DNA from 2 places in the Clostridium sp. TJA085 genome. Region 2 is predicted to be linked to the other one. Evidence: predicted binding sites of a transcription regulator. Region 2 holds the regulator's gene; the other holds the start of a gene.
What was found. Region 2 encodes Rex, which represses fermentation and respiration genes when NADH is low (regulators of the CRP and FNR family bind a similar motif). Its sites were predicted from a motif close to ATTGTTAANNNNTTAACAAT; they were not measured.
Positions count from the first base shown of each region.

Region 1: the regulator Rex is predicted to act here: its motif matches at 6,222-6,241, upstream of AC4FQW_RS03925 (tRNA-binding protein).

Region 1 is NZ_JBZEEZ010000001.1:738,757-746,865, reverse strand. It holds gene xdhA (xanthine dehydrogenase molybdenum-binding subunit XdhA) at 1-132, shown strand, start outside; gene xdhB (xanthine dehydrogenase FAD-binding subunit XdhB) at 146-1,018, shown strand; gene xdhC (xanthine dehydrogenase subunit XdhC) at 1,029-1,514, shown strand; gene AC4FQW_RS03945 (FAD binding domain-containing protein) at 1,545-2,345, shown strand; gene AC4FQW_RS03940 ((2Fe-2S)-binding protein) at 2,342-2,800, shown strand; gene AC4FQW_RS03935 (xanthine dehydrogenase family protein molybdopterin-binding subunit) at 2,801-5,083, shown strand; gene AC4FQW_RS03930 (nucleoside deaminase) at 5,185-5,658, shown strand; gene AC4FQW_RS03925 (tRNA-binding protein) at 5,860-6,210, opposite strand; gene AC4FQW_RS03920 (DNA topoisomerase III) at 6,560-8,109, shown strand, end outside.
Region 2 is NZ_JBZEEZ010000003.1:47,445-55,553, forward strand. It holds gene AC4FQW_RS09560 (electron transfer flavoprotein subunit alpha/FixB family protein) at 1-866, opposite strand, end outside; gene AC4FQW_RS09565 (electron transfer flavoprotein subunit beta) at 887-1,666, opposite strand; gene AC4FQW_RS09570 (acyl-CoA dehydrogenase) at 1,683-2,822, opposite strand; gene AC4FQW_RS09575 (short-chain-enoyl-CoA hydratase) at 2,883-3,665, opposite strand; gene AC4FQW_RS09580 (redox-sensing transcriptional repressor Rex) at 3,941-4,579, opposite strand; gene AC4FQW_RS09585 (heavy metal translocating P-type ATPase) at 5,175-7,394, opposite strand; gene AC4FQW_RS09590 (ArsR/SmtB family transcription factor) at 7,410-7,769, opposite strand; gene AC4FQW_RS09595 (zinc dependent phospholipase C family protein) at 7,985-8,109, opposite strand, start outside.

The DNA.
Region 1 (8,109 bases), on a different contig from region 2:
GAAAATACAACAATTTCTCCAGCACCTGCAATTCGTAATGCAGTATTAAATGCAACTGGTGTAGCATTTAATAAATTACCAATGGATTCACAATCAGTATTTGAAAAATTTAAAGAAGTTGGACTTATATAGGAGGCGAAATAGTATGTATGATATAAATGAAATATTAGAACCTAAAACATTAGAAGAGGCATTAAATTTATTAGATGAAAAAGATAATTTAACAATAATAGCAGGAGGAACTGATGTACTTGTAAAGCTTCATGAAGAAAGATTCAAATCTTTAAATTTAATAAGTATAAGAGATATTGAAGGATTAAATGAAATAAAAATACTTGAAGATGAATCAATTGAAGTTGGAGCTATGGCAACTTTCTCAGACATATTTAGAAGTGAGATAATAAATAAACACATTCCAATTTTAGCAGAGGCTGCTGTATCAATGGGAGGTCCACAAATTAGAAATATGGCTACAATTGGTGGAAATATATGTAATGGAGCGGTATCAGGAGATAGTGCACCAACTGTTTTTGCTTTAAATAGCAAAGTTAAACTTAAATCAAAATCAGGTGAGAGAATACTGAGTATAAAGGATTTCTATAAAGGACCTGGAATGACTAATATAAGAAAAGATGAAATATTAGTTAGTATAATTATAGAGAAGAAAGATTATGAAAATAAATATGGTAATTATATTAAATTTGCTAGTAGAAACGCTATGGATATAGCTCTTATGGGTGTTGCAGCACTTGTAGAAGTTAAAGATGGTAAGTTTGTTGATGTTAGAGTAGCATTAGGAGTGTCAGGGCCTGTTCCAATAAGATGTGAAATAGCTGAATGTGAAGCAAAAGGAATGGAAGTTAATGACGAAAACATGAAGTTGCTTGGAAAGTTAGCTTTAAAATCATCAAGAGCTATAGATTTCTGGAATGCATCTAAAGAATATAAAGAGCATTTAATAGATGAATTAACATATAGAGCAATAAAAGAATCAGTAGAAAGAGCAGCGAGAGGATAGGTGAATAATCATGGGTTTAAAAAGAAAAATATCATTTACAGTAAATGAAAGAAAATATGAATTAGAAATAGATGTTAGGGAATCTTTATCAGAAGTATTGAGAAGTAGATTACATTTAACAGGAGTAAAACAAGGATGTCTTGTTGGTGAATGTGGAGCATGTACTGTTTTAGTAAATGGTGTTCCAACAGATTCATGTATTTATTTAGCTGCTTGGGCAGACGGAAAAACAATAAAAACAGTTGAGGGACTTGAGAAAAATGGTAAGCTTTCAGATGTGCAAGAAGCATTCATTGAAGAAGGGGCTGTTCAATGTGGTTTCTGTACACCAGGTTTAGTTCTAACAACAACTGCTTTAGTTGATAGTGGAAAAGATTATACAGATGAAGAAATAAGAAGAGAAATATCAGGACATTTATGTAGATGTACAGGATATAATAAAATATTTAATGCAACTAAAAAAGCCATTTTAAGAAGAAAAAGACTAGAAAAATAAAATATAAGTTTATGTGATGGAGGGATTTGTTTGTTTACTATAAAAGAGTATGTAAGACCAAGCTCATTAGAAGAGGCTTATGAAATATTAAGCAAAAACAAGACAAACACTATTCTAGGAGGCCTTTTATGGCTTAAAATGGGAAAAAAGAATATAAATACAGCTATAGATTTATCAAGCTTAAATTTAAATAAAATAGAAGAAAAAGATGATGGATTTCATATTGGGTCTATGGTTACACTTAGAGATTTAGAATTAAACAAGGCTTTAAACGATGAATTTCAAGATATTTTTAAAGAATCTATTAAACATATTGTTGGAGTTCAATTTAGAAATTTAGCAACAGTTGGAGGAAGTATATATTCAAGATTTGGTTTTTCAGATGTTTTAGCTGCATTTTTAACATTAGATAGTTATGTAGTTTCACATAAAAGAGGAATTATATCTTTAGAAGAATTTTCAAAGTTACCTTATGAAAAAGATATAATAGAAAAAATAATAGTTAAAAAGAATAAAAGTAAAAATATATATTTTACTCATAGGCTTTCAGAAACTGATTTACCAGTTTTAATAGTTTCATTAAGTAAAATAGGTGATAATTGGAAAATTGTAGTTGGTGGAAGACCTAATAGAGCTGAAATAGCTAAAGAAGCATCAAAAGTCTTATCAAATAATCCAACAGAAGAAGAAATAGAAATTGCTTGCGATAAAGTAGTTTCAGAGCTAGTATTTGGAAGTAATATGAGAGGATCTAAAGATTATAGAGAAATTCTAGCTAAAGTATTCGTAAAAAGAGGTATAAAAGAATTAATTGGAGGTAATTATGTATGATTACTAAAATTTGGATTAATAATAAACTTTATACTGATGACATAGAAGCCGATAAATTACTTATAGATTTTATTAGAGAAAAAGGATATTTAAGTGTAAAAAGAGGTTGCAATACATCAAATTGTGGATTATGTACTGTTTGGGCTGATGAAAAACCAATTTTATCATGTTCAACATTAGCTGTTAAAATGAATGGAAAACATATTTTTACATTAGAAGGCTTAAATGATCAAGTAAGTGAGTTTGCAAAATTCATGGCAGCTGAAGGTGCAGAACAGTGTGGATATTGTAGTCCAGGATTTATTATGAATGTATTAGCCATGAAAAAAGAATTAGTAAACCCTACAGAAGAAGAAATAAAAGAATATTTATCTGGAAATCTTTGTAGGTGTACAGGATACATGGGACAACTTAGAGCTATTAAGAAGTATTTAAATAGCAAGGAGGTTAAGTAAATGAAAATAGTAAATAAGAGCTATGCAAAAGTAGATTCTATGTCATTACTTACTGGAAAACCTGTTTATACTGAGGATATAGCACCAAGTAATCCTTTAATAGTTAAAGTTTTAAGGAGCCCACATGCACATGCTGAAATATTAGAAATAAAAAAAGATATTGCAATGAAGGTTCCAGGTATAGAGTGTATACTAACTTATGAAGATGTACCAAATAAAAGGTTTCAAATTGCAGGGCAGTCATATCCAGAGCCAGCTCCATATGATAGATTAATTTTGGAAAATAGAGTTAGGCATGTTGGAGATGCTGTTGCTATAGTAGCTGGAATTGATGAAAAATCAGTTGATAAAGCAATGAAATTAATTAAAGTAAAATATAAAAAGTTGAAAGCTATATTTGACCCAATAGAAGCTATAGATAATGATATAGTAATACATGATGAGGATGACTATTTTGTCCATTTTGATTTTGGAACAGACCAAAAGAGAAATATATGTGCATCAGGTAATATGAAAAAAGGTAACGTTGATGAGGTACTAAAAGAATGTGATATAGTTTTAGAGGAAACTTATAATACAAAAGCTAATGCACAAGCTATGATGGAAACAATGAGAGCTTTTACTCATTATGATTGTTACGGAAGATTAGTAGTTGTTAGTTCAACACAAATCCCTTTTCACTTAAGAAGAATTTTAGGAAGAGCATTAGATATACCAAAATCACAAATAAGAGTAATTAAACCACGTATTGGTGGAGGTTTTGGAGCTAAGCAAACATTATGTTGCGAAATATATCCTGCCATAGTTACATTAAAAACAGGGAAACCTGCAATGATAATTTATGATAGACAAGAAACATTTACTGCGTCATCTAGTAGACATGCTATGCAATTAAAAGTTAAGTTAGGAGCAAATAAAGATGGGGTAATAAAAGCACTTGATATTTCAGTTATTTCAAATACAGGTGCTTACGGAGAACAAGGACCTACAGTTGTAGAGTTAGTTGGAGTTAAGCCTTTAACAGTATACAATAGAGTAGAGGCATATAATTTTGATTATAAAGTTGTATATACTAATACAATGGCAGCTGGTGCATTTAGAGGTTATGGTGCAACTCAAGGATTCTTTGCTGTTGAATCTATAATAAATGAATTAGCAGCAAAGCTTAATATGGATCCTACTATAATAAGAGAAATAAATATGGTTAAAGAAGGAGAATATCTTACTGCATATCATGGTGAAACTCTTAATAGTTGTGCTCTTGATAGGTGTTTAAAGAGGGCTAAAGAAATATTTAAGTGGGATGAAAAATATCCATATAAAGATATTGGAAATAATAAAGTAAGATCTGTAGGTGTAGCAATAACTATGCAAGGTTCAGGTATAGAAAATATAGATAAAGCTTCTGTTGAAATAAAATTGGGTGATGGAGGTTTTTATCAATTAATGCTCGCATCATCTGATATGGGTACAGGTTCTGATACTATATTTACTCAAATGGCAGCAGAATGTCTTGATTGCCCTATAGAAAATGTTACAGTAAGTGGTGTTGATACTGATATGTCACCATATGATGTTGGTTCTTACGCATCAAGTACAACTTATGTAACAGGAATGGCTGTAGTAAAAACTTGTGAGGAAATGAGAAAAAGAATTTGCATTGAGGGAGCTAAAGAATTAAATTTAACTCCAGAAGAAGTTGAGTTTGATGGAAAAACAATAAAAGCTTTAGATGGAAGCAAAGAAATTTCTTTAGAAGAACTTTCTGAAAGATTAATTGTAGGGGATAGACAATTTATTGTTGTTTCTGTATCACATTCAAGTCCAGTTTCACCACCACCATTTATGGTTGGATTGGTTGAAGTTGAAATTGATAAAGAAACAGGAAAAACATCAGTAGTTGATTATGTTTCTGTTGTTGATTGTGGAACAGTAATAAATCCAGCACTTGCAAGAATACAAGCAGAAGGTGGAATAGTGCAAGGTATTGGTATGGCATTACTTGAAGATATAAATTATGATAAGAATGGTAGAATGATTAATGATACTTTTATGCAATATAAGTTACCAACTAGATTAGATGTTGGTAATGTAAGAGTAGAATTTGAAAGTAGTTATGAACCAACGGGTCCATTTGGAGCTAAATCAATAGGTGAAATTGTTATTAATACACCAGCTCCAGCAATAGCAAATGCTATATATAATGGAATGGGAGTTAATATTAGAGACTTACCTATGACAGCTGAGAAAATATTAATGGCTAGCTTAAAGAAAGATGCATAAAATTATTAGCCATATTTTAAAAATAAATTATTATAAGTATAATATTAATATGTAAATAATTTAATAATTAATATAATAATTAAGATAAAGAGGGTATGAATATGGAAAAAGATAAGATAATGAATTTATGTGTTGAAAGTTGCATGGATGGAATGAAGCATCACGAAGGAGGTCCATTTGGTGCAGCAATAGTTAAGGATGGAAAAATTATAGCTGTGGCTCATAATACTGTAATTAAAGATAATGATCCTACTGCTCATGGTGAAGTAAACGTTATAAGAAAAGCTTGTAAAGAACTTAATACTTTTGACTTAAGTGGATGTGAATTATATACAACATCAGAACCTTGTCCTATGTGTATGTCAGCTATTATTTGGGCTAATATATCAAAAGTGTATTATGGATGCACAGTTCAAGATGCTAGAGATATTGGCTTTAGAGATGAGCATATATTAAAGTTTTTAAAAGAAGATTGTAATGATAAAAAAATAATAGATTTGGAAGCTTTAGATAAAAGTGAATGTTTAAAAGCTTTTGAATATTGGACAAAGGATAATTTAAGAACAGATTATTAGTAAAAGTTTTAATTAAATACCTAATAAGTAATTTTTAAAAATTACTTATTAGGTTATTTTTTATTGATATTATATTAAAATGTGTATCATGGAAAACTAAAAAGGTTTTAGTTAATTGTTATTTTTATTAATACTATATAATATTATTTTAAAATATTTTTATATAACATTAAATAATATTTTTTAATGTTATGTTAAGTTCTAACCAACTTTTGTTCCATTAGGAACTGTTTTTTCAGGTTGTGCTAAAACAGGGGTAATTCCATCAGCATATCCAATATCAAAAAGCATACCTTCTGAAATTTCACCTGCCATTTTCTTTGGAGGTAAATTAACTATAAATAGTGCTTGTTGACCTTCGATTTCCTTAGGATTTTCTCTTTCTCCTTTCATTCCTACTAATATAGTTCTTTCAAATTCACCAAAATTAACAGTTAGTTTAACTAATTTTTTTGATTTTTCAATATCCTCAACTAATTTTATTGTTCCAACTCTAATATCAATTTTATCAATTATGTCCATACTAATATTTTCTTTAACAGAAGCTGTCATAATATTTCCTCCTTTTTAAATAATTAATAATTATAAAATAATAAAAAATTATGCTACAAGTTTATATTAAATTATTCCTTGTTTTAGGATTATTATACCATTGATTACAAATAATTCAAATAATTAAAAGAATTTATATTTAAAAAGTGTAATAAATAATTGGGGTGTAGAATTTTAAAAATATATGTATTTAGTAATATTTTTTGTTATTAAGAAAAGTATAATGATAATTAAAAATTTTGTATTAATTGTTATTTAGTTTATAATGAAATAATAAGAATTAAATATTAAGTTATCATGTTAAATAGTGTAGAAAATAACTTTTTAATATAGATTGAAAGGAATTTATATGAGTAAAATATTAGTTTTAGCAGAAAAACCTTCAGTAGGAAGAGAACTTGGAAGAGTTTTAAAATGTAATAAAAAAGGAAATGGATATTTAGAAGGAGAAAAGTATATAGTAACATGGGCATTAGGACATCTAGTAACCTTAGATGCACCAGAAGGATATAATCCATCATGGAAAGCATGGAATATGGAAACATTGCCAATGCTTCCAAAGCATATGAAGCTTACGGTTATAAAAGGTAGTGGAAAGCAATTTAAAATTGTTAAAGAGCAGATGTATAGAAAAGATGTAGGAGAAATTGTAATAGCGACAGATGCAGGACGTGAAGGAGAGCTTGTTGCAAGATGGATAATTGAAAAAGCTCATGTTAAAAAGCCTCTTAAGAGACTTTGGATATCATCTCAGACAGATAAGGCTATAAAAGATGGATTTAAAAATTTAAAAGATGGAAAAGAATATGATAATCTTTTTCATGCTGCAGAATGTAGGGCAGAAGCTGATTGGCTTGTTGGACTTAATGTAACAAGAGCTTTAACTTGCAAGCATAATGCTCAGCTTTCAGCAGGTAGAGTACAATCACCAACTTTAGCTATGATAGTACAAAGAGAAGAGGAAATTAAAAATTTTAAACCAAAGGAATATTACACAATAGATATAAAAACAAATAAATGTAATTTTACTTGGGTAAATAAAGATAATAATTCAAGAATATTTAATGCTGATTTTAAAGATAAAGTATCATTAAAAATAAAAAATGGTGAAATAAAAATAGTTGATATTAAAGAAGCCAATAAAAAGACTTATTCACCAAAGCTTTATGATTTAACAGAGCTTCAAAGAGATTGTAATAAAATTTATGGATATTCTGCAAAGCAAACATTAAATATAATGCAAAGACTTTATGAAAATCATAAACTTTTAACTTATCCACGAACAGATTCAAGATATATATCAGGAGATATAGTATCTACTATTCCAGATAGACTTAAAGGAATAGCATTTGGAGAACATAGAGCTATAGCAACAGAGCTTTTAAAGAGTAAAATAAAAGCAAATAAAAGCTTTGTTGATGATAGTAAGGTGTCAGACCACCATGCTATAATTCCAACAGAGGAAAAGAGTAATTTAGCAAATTTAAGTTCAGATGAAAGACATGTATATGATTTAGTTGTTAAAAGATTTTTATCAGTATTATTACCTCCATTTGAATATATTCAAACAACTCTTGAAGGAGAGATAAATGGAGAAAAAGTTATAGCAAAAGGAAAAGTAATTAAATCAAAAGGGTGGAAAAAGGTATTTGATAGAGAAGATGAGGATGATAAAGAGGATATAAAAGAACAAGAACTTCCAAAAATAAATAAAGGTGATAGCTTAAAAATTTTAGATGTTAAAGTTAAAGTTTCTGAGACTAAGGCACCAGCAAGATTTAATGAGGGAACTCTTTTATCAGCAATGGAAAATCCACAAAAATATATACAAGTTGATAAAGCTTCTTCTAAAACTTTAGGAGAAACAGGTGGACTTGGTACTGTTGCAACAAGAGCAGA
Region 2 (8,109 bases):
TGCATACCAGCTGCGTGTTGAATAGCTCCTGAGATACCACAAGCAATATATATATTTGGTCTTACAGTTTTACCAGTTTGACCAACTTGGTAATCTCTTTCTATCCATCCTTTATCAACAGCTCCTCTTGAAGCTGCTACTGATCCTTCTAAAACTTCTGCTAATTCATGTAATTTTTCGAAGTTTTCTTTGCTTCCCATTCCTCTACCGCCAGCTACGATAAAGTTAGCTTCACTTATATCTACAACTTCTTTAGTTTCTTTTACTATTTCAACAACTTTAGTTCTAATATCAGCTTCAGTTAAATTAACTTTAACTTCTTCAACCTTAAAGTTTGAATTTTTTTCTTCTACTTTTGCAAAAACTCCAGGTCTTACTGTAGCCATTTGTGGTCTATGGTCTGGACAAGCAATTGTTGCCATTAAGTTTCCACCAAATGCTGGTCTTGTAGCTAAAAGATCTCCATTTTCAACTACAACATCTAATTGTGTACAGTCAGCAGTTAATCCTGTTGATAATCTTGCTGCAACTCTTGGTCCTAAATCTCTTCCTATGAAAGTAGCTCCTATAAATAATATTCCAGGTTTTCTTTCATTAGCTAAGTCGCAAATAACTTTTGTATATCCGTCAGTTGTATAATGTTCTAATAAAGCATTATCACATACGATAACTTCATCAGCACCATTTTCTCCTAATGTATTTGCTAAACCTTTTATATCTTTACCTAATAATAAAGCTGTAAGTTTAACTCCTAATTTATTTGCAATTTTTCTACCTTCACCTAATAACTCTAATGATACTTTTTGTAATTCGCCTTCTCTTTGTTCAGCAAATACCCAAACGCCATTGTAATCTGCTATATTCATTGTTAAATTACCTCCCAAATTTAGATGTAGTGTTTTTCTTTTAATTTTCCGATAACGTATTTAGCTGCGTCTTTTGGACCTTCTTTAATTAATTCGCCAGCGCCCTTCATTTCCTTAGTCATTGACTTCTTAACCTTTGTTGGTGATCCTTTAAGACCTAATTCTGCCTTATCTACATCTATATCATCTGCTGACCAGATTGTGATTTTTGAATCCTTTGTATCAAATATTAATCCAACATTCATGTATCTTGGCTTATTTAATTCTTCTATTGCAGTTAAAAGACATGGTGTATTAACTTTTATTAATTCATATCCATCTTCTAATGCTCTATTTATTAATAATCCATCTTCTTCAACTTTTACATCTTGAACATAAGTTACTTGTGGAATATTTAAATGTTCTGCTATTTCTGGTCCTACTTGAGCTGTATCTCCGTCAATTGCTTGTCTACCAGCAAATATTATATCGTATTCTAACTTCTTAATAGCTCCTGCTAATGCTTTTGAAGTTGCTAATGTATCAGCTCCTGCGAAAGCTCTATCTGTTATAAGTACTGCTTCATCAGCTCCCATACATAAAGCTTCTCTTAATGCACTTTCTGCTTGTGGAGGTCCCATACTTACTACAGTAACCTTTGCTCCATTATTTTCTTTTATTTGAAGTGCTGCTTCTAAAGCATGTTTATCTTCTGGATTTATTATTGATGGTACACCATCTCTTATAAGTGTTCCTGTTTTAGGATCTATTTTTACTGCTGTTGTATCTGGAACTTGTTTTAAACAAACTACTATATTCATTATTAAAAGGCCTCCCTTATCTTAACTTGCTTCCTGCGATAACCATCTTTTGAACTTCTGAAGTTCCTTCATAAATTTCTGTTATCTTAGCATCTCTCATCATTCTTTCAACTGGATATTCTTTAGTGTATCCATATCCTCCGAATAATTGAACTGCTTTAGTTGTTACTTCCATAGCTACACCTGCAGCAAATAATTTTGCTCTTGCAGCATCAACTGAATATGGAAGTCCTGCTTGTTTTTTGTATGCTGCTTTGTATACTAAGTTTCTTGCAGCTTCTATTTTTGTATCCATTTCAGCAACCATCCATTGTAATCCTTGGAATGCTGTTAATGATCTTCCGAATTGTTTTCTTTCTTTCATATAGTTAATAGCTTCTTCTAAAGCTCCTTCTGCAATTCCTAAAGCTTGAGATGCAATACCAATTCTACCACCATCTAAAGTTTTCATTGCAATTCCAAATCCTCTACCTTCTTGTCCAATTAGGTTTTCTTTTGGAACTATACAATTTTCCATAATTAATTCTGTAGTTGATGATGCTCTTATACCCATCTTATCTTCTACTTTACCAATTGAGAATCCTGGGAAATCTTTTTCAACTATAAATGCTGATATTCCTTTTGTTCCTTTTGATTTATCTGTCATAGCAAATATTATGAAAGTTTCAGCAACTCCACCATTTGTTATGAATATCTTTGATCCATTTAAGATGTAGTTATCTCCATCTAAAACTGCAGTTGTTTGTTGTCCTGCTGCATCAGTACCAGCACCTGGTTCTGTTAAACCGAATGCTCCAATTTTTTCTCCCTTTGCAAGAGGTATTAAATATTTTTCTTTTTGTGCTGGCTTACCAAATTCATTTATTAATGAAGCACAAAGTGAAGTGTGAGCTGAAAGTATAACTCCTGTTGTACCACATACTTTTGATAATTCTTCAACTGCTAAGATATATGAAAGTACATCTCCACCAGCTCCACCAAATTCTTTACTAAAAGGTATTCCCATCATACCAAGCTTAGCCATTTTTTTAACGTTTTCCATTGGGAATCTTTCTGTTTCATCAATTTCAGCCGCAATTGGTTTTACTTCGTTTATAGCGAATTCTCTAACCATTTGTCTTACTAATTCTTGTTCTCTAGTTAATTGGAAATTCATTTAAATTACCCTCCTAATAATACACCTAAATCTATTAGTGAATTTATATATTCTATTTCATTATTTGTTTTGGAAGTTTTTAGCTCTTCTTTCCATAAAAGCAGTCATACCTTCAACTTGGTCTTCTGTACTGAAACATTTACCAAAGTCTTCTGCTTCTATCATTATTCCTTCATCTATACTTACTTGCATTCCTCTTCCGATTGCATCTTTACATAACTTAACAGCTATTGGAGCATTGGCCATTATTTTTTCAGCCATAGCTTTTGCTTCATCCATTAAATTTTCTAAAGGAACCACTTTATTAACTAATCCTATTCTTAAAGCTTCATCAGCTTTTATCATATCGCATGTATAAATAAGTTCTTTTGCTTTTCCCTCTCCAACTAATCTTGCTAATCTTTGAGTTCCACCAAATCCTGGAGTTATTCCAAGACCTGCTTCTGGTTGAGCAAATTTAGCTTTTTCTGAAGCTATTCTTATATCACATGACATTGCAAGTTCACATCCACCACCTAGTGCAAATCCTGAGATAGCAGCTATAACTGGCTTGTCTAATTTTTCTAATCTTCTAAATACTTTGTTACCTAAAATACCAAATTCTTTTCCTTGTTCTTCGTTTAAATCTTTCATTTCTGAAATATCAGCACCCGCAACAAAAGATTTTTCTCCAGATCCAGTTAATATAACACAAGTTATGTTGTTATCCTTTTCTAAATCTTCAACAACTGTATTAATATCTTTTAATGTTTCTGAATTTAAAGCATTTAATGCTTTTGGTCTGTTTATAGTTACGATAGCTAAATTTCCTTCTTTTTGAAGAATTACATTCTTTAATTCCATTAATAAAGCCTCCCTTTTTTCACAACCCAATTAATATACATTATTTGAATATTTTTCTAATTTTCACTTTATCAAACATTAAAAACTTGAAATTTTGTAATTATTTTTCAATTGTTTGTTATAATATTAACAAATATAACTAAAAAATAATTGAAGTCTCTCAACTTCAATTACAATTATAATACTTTGTTAAATTTTTTGCAATATCATTCTAAAATTTTGTGTATTTTTTTACAATTCCTCAAAACCTCTTATTTTATCTAGCTTTAAAGCTATTATTTATTATTCTTATCATGTAATAAATATATTAAAGTTAATAAACTTTCACTTAAATGTACATTTTCAACAGTTATATTTTCTGGAACAATTAAATCTACAGGTGCAAAATTCCATATTCCTTTTACATCACCTTCGACTAAAGTATCACAAACTCTTTGTGCATTAATTTTAGGTACACATATTACTCCAACGTCTATTTTGTTATCTTTTAAAAACCCTTCTAAGTTGTCAATATCCTGTATTTCAACATCTCTTATTCTCATTCCAAGTAATTTAGGATTAGCATCAAATATAGCCTTTAATTTAAAGTTCATTTTACTAAATCTAGTATAGTTGGCTATTGCTTGACCTATATTACCAGCTCCAATTATTACTGCATTATACTCTTTATCCAATCCCAATATAGTACTTATTTGACTTGCTAATTCACGTACATTATATCCATATCCTTGTTGTCCAAAATCACCAAAACAGTTTAAATCTTGACGTATTTGAGAAGCTGTAAAGCCTATTTTTTCTCCTAATTCCTTTGAAGATATTCTGTCTACATCATTTTTTAATAATTCATTTAAATATCTGTGATATTTAGGCAGTCTCTTAATCACAGCCATAGAAATAGATTTCTTTTTTTCCATACGTATCTCCTTATTAATTTTTATATTTGATTAAACATAATTATATAAAACTCTTTAATTGAGAGTTAAATTTTTAACTATCATTATATATATTACCATAATTTAATTAAAATAATCCAATTTTATTATAAAAAATAAAGTTTATATATAAGACGCCCATCTTATATATAAACTTTGCTTGAATAAGATGTAAAGTTTTAAACTCTACAACAGGAAAAATTCCTGTATGCTACCCATCTTGTTTTGCCTGAAAGATTTACCGTAGTAGATTATACTTTTCTTTTCTACCTTTGTCAATGGAATTACTTGTATTTAAAAAGGATTAGATAGGATATAATATTTTTTTAGGCATAATTTATATATAGATACTAAAATATAATTTCTTATTTTTAATAATATTTGTAATTTATAATTTCGTAACACATATTATAATTCATAATATTTTATAAATCAAAGTGTTTAATATTATTTACAAAAAAATATATTTATATAAATTAATAATTAGCGTAAAACTACAATATAAATATCATAACTTTACGCTAATTTTATATTAAAAAAAATATATTTTTAAAAGTCTTTTAAATACTTTTAAATTTTATAATCTAAGTGCTCTCATTGAATTTAATACTGCAATTAATGTTACACCTACATCTGCAAATACTGCTTCCCACATATTTGCATCTCCAAGAGTGGCAAGTACTAATACTAATATTTTTACACCTAATGAAAATATTATATTTTGCCATAATATTTTATTAGTCTTTCTTGCTATCTTAATTGAATCCACTAATGTTGAAGGTTCATCTTTCATAAGAACAACATCTGCAGCTTCTATAGCAGCATCTGAACCTATTCCTCCCATAGCTACTCCAACATCTGCTCTTGCAAGTACAGGGGCATCATTTATACCATCTCCAACAAATGCAAGTTTTCCTGTCTTTTTACTCTTTAATATTTCTTCAACTTTTTCAACTTTATTATCTGGTAATAATTCTGAATAATATTCTGTTATTCCTAATTCATTTGAAACTTTATCTGCAACCTTTTTACTATCTCCAGTTAACATAACTATTTTATTTACACCAATTAATTTAAGATTATCTATAGCACTCTTTGCATCATCTTTTATTTGATCTGAAATAATTATATTACCTTTATATTCATTATCTATTGAAACATATACTATAGTTCCTATTTCATTAACCTCTTGAACGTCAATACCATTTAATTTCATAAGCTTTTTATTACCAACTAGTATATTTTTATTGTAAGCTCTAGCTATTACACCTTTTCCTGAAACTTCTTCTTGTCTTTCAATTACATTATCATCTATATCACTATTACTTGATAATTTATACTCATCAACAATTGATTTAGCTATTGGATGATTAGAAAATTTTTCACAAGTTGCTGCATACTTTAAAAGATCAGATTTTGATATATCTATATTATTTATTTTTGTTACTTTAAATACACCTTTTGTTAAAGTACCTGTTTTATCAAATATAACTGTGTCAACATCTTTAAGTGCTTCTAAATAATTTCCACCTTTAATTAATATTCCTTTTTTTGAAGCTCCACCTATTCCTGCAAATAATCCTAAAGGAACTGACACAACTAACGCACAAGGACAAGAAACAACTAAAAATATTAATGCTCTATATAACCATTCATCAAAACTATCTCCTGTTAATAATGGTGGTATTATAGCTAATGCTACAGCAGAAAATACTACAATCGGAGTATAATACCTAGCAAATTTTGTTATAAACTTTTCTGTTGAAGCTTTTTTACTACTTGCATTTTGAACAAGTTCTAATATTCTTGCTACAGTTGAATCTTCAAATACCTTTGTTACTTTAACTTTTATAGTTCCAGTATTATTTATAGAACCTGCTAAAAGTTCATCCCCTTTTGTTTTGCTTATTGGTACTGATTCACCTGTAAGTGCTGATGAATCTATTAAAGTTTTTCCAGATAATATTATTCCATCAAGAGGAACTCTTTCACCAGGTTTTATAACTATAATATCTCCAATACTCACATCCTCTGGTGATACTTGTACGATTTTATTATCTCTTTCTAAATTAGCATATTCAGCTTTTATATCCATAAGTTCTGATATAGATTTTCTTGATCTATTTACAGCATAGCTTTGGAATAATTCTCCTATTTCATAAAAAAGCATAACTGCGACACCTTCAGGATATTGCCCTATTGCTATAGCACCTATTGTTGCTATACTCATTAGAAAGTTTTCATCAAATATTTTACCTCTTATAATATTTTTAAATGCACTTAATAAAACTTCACTTCCTACTAATATATATGAAATTAAAAGTAAAGGTATATTTTCATCAAATATCATTCCAATTACAAAAAATACTATACCAAATATAAGCCTAAAATTTTCTTTTAAAAAAACTATTATTTTATTTTCTTCTTTTTTAGGTATACCCTCTTGTTCACTTTTATTCATTTCATCACTGTGATGATGTTCACTATAAGTTCTATCTGTAGTACAACAAACATCAGTACAAATAGATGATGAATTTCTAAACTTAGAATTAGATTGATTAATTGAATATTTAACTACTTCAACATGCGGTTCTAAATCTTTAACAACCTTTCTTATCTTATCTATCATATAACTTTCAGTAAAATTCTCATCATATTTTACTATTAATAATTTAAATGAAAAGTTTAAACTTGCTTCTTTCACTTCTGGAAATTCGCTTACTATACTTTCTATTTTACCTGCACAATTTGCACAATCTAAGCCATTTAAAGATAATTTTAATCTTTTACTTTCCATATATGATCCCTCCTTTTATTCATTAACGTGATTTAATCCTTCATTAAATATTCTCATAATATGCTCATCATCTAATGAATAAAAAACTGATTTACCTTCTCTCCTAAACTTAACAAGCCTTGCTGCTTTTAAAGTTCTTAATTGATGTGATACTGCTGATTGAGTCATATTTAAAAGTGTTGCTATATCACAAACACACAACTCCCTTTCATAAAGTGCACATATTATTTTAATTCTTGTTGTATCTCCAAAAACTTTAAAAAGTTCTGCTAAATCATATAAAGTTTCTTCCTTAGGTAGTCTCTCTCTTACATATTCGATTCCGTCTGGATGTGTTATATTAGCTGAACATTTATCTATATAAACTTCTTGCATAAAATTCCCCCTTATATATGAGTGATTGTTCATATGTTCATTATATGATTTTATTTTCAAATATGCAACCATTTTACTAAGAATTATTTTTAAATTTATAATTAACATTTTTATAAATTATATTAATATACTTACATAAAAAAGTTTATGTCACTAAAAAAGGATATAGACTGTATATGTATATTACACATATATAATCTATATCCATATTAATTTTACATTGCTAATTCTCTTCTTTGCTCATTTGCTACTACGGATTCTATAATCATATTAACTACATTAGTACATACATAATATGCAAAGTTTAAGTCATTTTCATAGCTTTCTTCAAATCTATATA